DNA from 2 places in the Paenibacillus sp. MT124 genome. Region 2 is predicted to be linked to the other one. Evidence: a T-box and tRNA genes for the amino acid it is inferred to sense, from the RefSeq annotation. Region 2 holds a T-box; the other holds one or more tRNA genes.

Region 1 (2,171 bases), 1.7 Mb from region 2:
TCTTTAGTTCCTAACCATTTTTACCCAGGGTATACCTCTATCTGCCTATTTAAACAAAATCATTCGGCAAGAGCAAGTTACTAAAGTCAGAATTCATATATGATGAAGTACACATGAGATTATTAATAAATAAAAAAACCTCCTGCACAAGGCAAGAGGCTTCCTGTAAGCGGGTGATGGGAATCGAACCCACGCTATTAGCTTGGAAGGCTAAAGTTCTACCATTGAACTACACCCGCATAATCATAAAAATCGGGATGACACGATTTGAACATGCGACCCCCTGGTCCCAAACCAGGTGCTCTACCAAGCTGAGCTACATCCCGATATTAATGGAAATAATGGCGCGCCCTGAGAGATTCGAACTCCCGGCCTTTTGATTCGTAGTCAAACGCTCTATCCAGCTGAGCTAAGGGCGCATATATGATTGGAGCGGACGACGGGAATCGAACCCGCGACCCTCGCCTTGGCAAGGCGATGCTCTACCGCTGAGCCACGTCCGCAGAATATATGGTGCGGTCGAGAGGACTCGAACCTCCACGGGGGGTTAGCCCACACGGACCTGAACCGTGCGCGTCTGCCAATTCCGCCACGACCGCAAAATATAATGGTGAGTCATGAAGGGCTCGAACCTTCGACACCCTGATTAAAAGTCAGGTGCTCTACCAACTGAGCTAATGACTCTTAATAAAATGGCTGGGGATATAGGATTTGAACCTATGCATGACGGAGTCAAAGTCCGTTGCCTTACCGCTTGGCTAATCCCCAATAAAATCATGGGGCGATCGAGGGGAATTGAACCCCCGAATGCCGGATCCACAAACCGGTGCGTTAACCACTTCGCCACGATCGCCATAATTCAACCTGAGAGTATCTCAGTATTCCCATCCTTGTCTATAATATACATTCTACTATAGATTAAGATGTGAAAGTAATAAATGGTGCCGGCGAGAGGACTTGAACCCCCAACCTACTGATTACAAGTCAGTTGCTCTACCAGTTGAGCTACACCGGCACGGTGTAAAGTGTGGAATGTATTAAAATGGCGGAACCGACGGGATTCGAACCCGCGATCTCCTGCGTGACAGGCAGGCATGTTAGGCCAACTACACCACGGTTCCAGATCACTTTCTGTTAGGAAAGTATAATTGCGGGGGCAGGATTTGAACCTGCGGCCTTCGGGTTATGAGCCCGACGAGCTACCGGGCTGCTCCACCCCGCGTCGTTATAAAAGTTATATGGTGGAGGCTGAGGGGCTCGAACCCCCGACCCTCTGCTTGTAAGGCAGATGCTCTCCCAGCTGAGCTAAGCCTCCATATCTATGACCCGTAGGGGATACTCTCACTTCGCTTGAGACTGCGTAGCAGCTGCTAACGATGGTTATCCTCCGACGAACCTTTGGGATTCTCATCCCCTTGATGCTTTAAAAGGTAAAGCTATGACCCGTAGGGGATTCGAACCCCTGTTACCTCCGTGAAAGGGAGGTGTCTTAACCCCTTGACCAACGGGCCTCACTAAAAAATCTTCTGGCGGAGAGAGAGGGATTCGAACCCTCGAGACGCTTGTGGCGCCTACACGATTTCCAATCGTGCTCCTTCGGCCAACTCGGACACCTCTCCATATGGCTCCCCGAACAGGACTCGAACCTGTGACAACTCGATTAACAGTCGAGTGCTCTACCAACTGAGCTATCAGGGAATGGTGGAGCCAAGCGGGATCGAACCGCTGACCTCCTGCTTGCAAGGCAGGCGCTCTCCCAGCTGAGCTATGGCCCCATGTTTATCTGGTGAATCAATATGGTGGGCCCTGGTGGACTCGAACCACCGACCTCACCCTTATCAGAGGTGCGCTCTAACCAACTGAGCTAAGGGCCCGTATATAAATCCCTTTTTCTCTACGAGGGGGGCAAAAAAAATACCCCAAAGGGAATCGCTTGGCAGCGTCCTACTCTCCCAGGACCCTTCGGTCCAAGTACCATCGGCGCTAGAGGGCTTAACGGTCGTGTTCGGGATGGGTACGTGTGGAACCCCTCCGCCATCGCCACCAAACGATGCTGCTATACTCAGAGATCATTCTCTGAAAACTAGATCCGAAACGAAACTTGCGATCAGAACCTGCAATTTGGATAAGCCCTCGACCGATTAGTACTGGTCAGCTCCATGCATTACTGC
Region 2 (2,171 bases):
CCTTCATTAATCACCCAAGAAGATGAAGCAACCGGTAATGAAGTGCCCTCCTCACCTTCACCCGTCTCGTCTTTTATGGCGGAGACTGCAGACCGGCTGGCTTCTTATCCGGAGTCAGAGCCATTGCTACCTCTGGCTGAGGAATCACCATCTATCTGGGCCGAGCCTTCCGTGGAGACCTTACATACAAACACGGGGCTGAGCCAACAACCATCGGAAGACGTGGCTGTTTCGAATGTTTGGAACTTCGAATCTTCCAGGTCAGGTTCACCGCAGGAAGATCAGACGGAGGCTGAGAAGCCAGCAGAGAATTGGCAGGAAGTGTTTGGAGCGTCTGAACTGGAATCTGCCGAGGGGGAAAGACCTTCTGCACCGGAAGCAGTGGATGCAGATGAATCTTCAGAGCCTGTTTCGTTCATTCCTGAACCTGTGGCTGAGACAGAAGACAAGCCAGAGCTCAAAGTCGCGTTTGGCAGCAAGAGGGAGTCTTCACCAAGACAGGAAGAAGGGGTGGGTATCTCGTCCCTGTTATCTTCGGGTAGGTCAGTGCGGGATACAGAAACGGATCGGGAGGAAGATTCGGTCGCTGGCTCCGTACAGGAAGAAGCCTACCAGGCAGATGATGTTCAGTGGAAGAACCTGTTTTTGGGCACGATTGTGGATCAGACACCATTCCGCAAAGTTAAACTGTGCATCGTCCAGCGGGAAGAGACCTTGGATAGCATTGCTGATCGCTACCAATTGAGTACCCGGGAGCTCCAGTTATACAATCGGTTATCTGAACAGGTCGTTGAAGAGGGGCAGATTCTATACATCCCCTGATCTCTGACTTGTAAAATAACGTCCATACCAACCCGCGATCCAATAAGGATTGCGGGTTTTTGCTGCTTTTTGGCTTAACATGCAGGGCTGCCGCCCGTTTCCGCTGTTGTCAGGTTGACTATCGGGCACGGTCAGGGTATGATGTGTTTAGGTTTTTTAAAGAACAACGTCGAATGGGAGTAGTAGACAGCAAGGCCTTTCAGAGAGCGGGATTGCAGCGCTGAGAAATTCCGCAGGAACCTACTGATCGAAGTCGCCCGGGAGTTGCCTGTTTGAATATGAGGAACGATGAGACATGTCATTGTGATTTGTTTGTTCCTGAAGTAGGATGGGCCGGTAGCAGCCGTTATCTGCTTGAAGTGTCACGATAGCCTCAGAAAGGCATGCTGTTTCTTTCTGTCTGCGTGAAACAAAGGTGGTACCGCGAAAGCTAACCTTTCGTCCTTTGATGGATGAAAGGTTTTTTTGTTTTTTGGCGATGATGATTAAGTAACGGAGGAATGACACATGTCTGAAGAAAAAAAATCAGCGGCAACTGAAATGCCGACGACGTATGATCCGAAAGCTGCGGAGCAGAAATGGTATTCTACCTGGACAGAGCGTGGATATTTCAAGGCTGGTCAGCGCAAGGATGCTGAGCCGTTTACCATTGTAATTCCACCCCCGAACGTAACAGGCATGCTTCATATCGGGCATGCACTGGATTTTACACTGCAGGATATCCTGATCCGCACCAAACGGATGCAAGGATATGACGCTTTGTGGCTTCCAGGTTCTGACCATGCAGGTATTGCGACTCAAACCAAAGTAGAGCAAAAGCTGCGTGAAGAAGGCTTGACCCGCTATGATCTCGGACGCGAGAAGTTCCTGGATAAAGTCTGGGATTGGAAAGACCAATACGCGACAACGATCCGTCAGCAGTGGGGTAAAATGGGGCTCTCCCTGGATTATTCACGTGAACGCTTCACGCTCGATGAAGGGCTTTCCCAAGCGGTGCGCAAAGTGTTTGTTCAGCTATATGAAAAAGGCTTGATTTACAGAGGCAAACGCATTATTAACTGGGATCCGGTGAACCGTACTGCATTGTCTGACATCGAGGTTGAGTACAAAGAGGTTCAGGGACACCTGTATCATCTGAAATATCCACTTAAGGACGGTAGCGGTTATGTTACAGTGGCGACGACTCGTCCGGAGACGATGCTCGGTGATACTGCGGTTGCGGTTCATCCAAAAGATGAACGCTATGCAGACATGATTGGCAAAACGCTGATCCTGCCGATCATCGGCCGGGAGATTCCGGTTATTGCAGATGATTATGTAGATAAGGAATTCGGAAGCGGTGCTGTAAA

The links. A T-box is a leader RNA that pairs with one kind of tRNA and senses whether it is charged. The one in region 2 lies ahead of AC3RCI_RS23165 (valine--tRNA ligase), so its partner is inferred to be a tRNA-Val.
Region 1: it has a tRNA-Val gene. The T-box ahead of AC3RCI_RS23165 (valine--tRNA ligase) is inferred to sense a tRNA for this amino acid. The anticodon was not compared.

The regions. Positions count from the first base shown of each region.
Region 1 is NZ_CM179500.1:343,755-345,925, reverse strand. It holds tRNA gene AC3RCI_RS01720 (tRNA-Gly) at 169-239, opposite strand; tRNA gene AC3RCI_RS01715 (tRNA-Pro) at 253-326, opposite strand; tRNA gene AC3RCI_RS01710 (tRNA-Arg) at 343-419, opposite strand; tRNA gene AC3RCI_RS01705 (tRNA-Gly) at 429-503, opposite strand; tRNA gene AC3RCI_RS01700 (tRNA-Leu) at 512-599, opposite strand; tRNA gene AC3RCI_RS01695 (tRNA-Lys) at 609-684, opposite strand; tRNA gene AC3RCI_RS01690 (tRNA-Gln) at 694-768, opposite strand; tRNA gene AC3RCI_RS01685 (tRNA-His) at 778-853, opposite strand; tRNA gene AC3RCI_RS01680 (tRNA-Thr) at 940-1,015, opposite strand; tRNA gene AC3RCI_RS01675 (tRNA-Asp) at 1,044-1,121, opposite strand; tRNA gene AC3RCI_RS01670 (tRNA-Met) at 1,149-1,222, opposite strand; tRNA gene AC3RCI_RS01665 (tRNA-Val) at 1,240-1,315, opposite strand; tRNA gene AC3RCI_RS01660 (tRNA-Glu) at 1,440-1,511, opposite strand; tRNA gene AC3RCI_RS01655 (tRNA-Ser) at 1,528-1,619, opposite strand; tRNA gene AC3RCI_RS01650 (tRNA-Asn) at 1,623-1,698, opposite strand; tRNA gene AC3RCI_RS01645 (tRNA-Ala) at 1,700-1,775, opposite strand; tRNA gene AC3RCI_RS01640 (tRNA-Ile) at 1,798-1,874, opposite strand; rRNA gene rrf (5S ribosomal RNA) at 1,932-2,048, opposite strand; rRNA gene AC3RCI_RS01630 (23S ribosomal RNA) at 2,122-2,171, opposite strand, start outside.
Region 2 is NZ_CM179500.1:5,121,709-5,123,879, reverse strand. It holds gene AC3RCI_RS23170 (LysM peptidoglycan-binding domain-containing protein) at 1-822, shown strand, start outside; T-box leader at 983-1,271, shown strand; gene AC3RCI_RS23165 (valine--tRNA ligase) at 1,330-2,171, shown strand, end outside.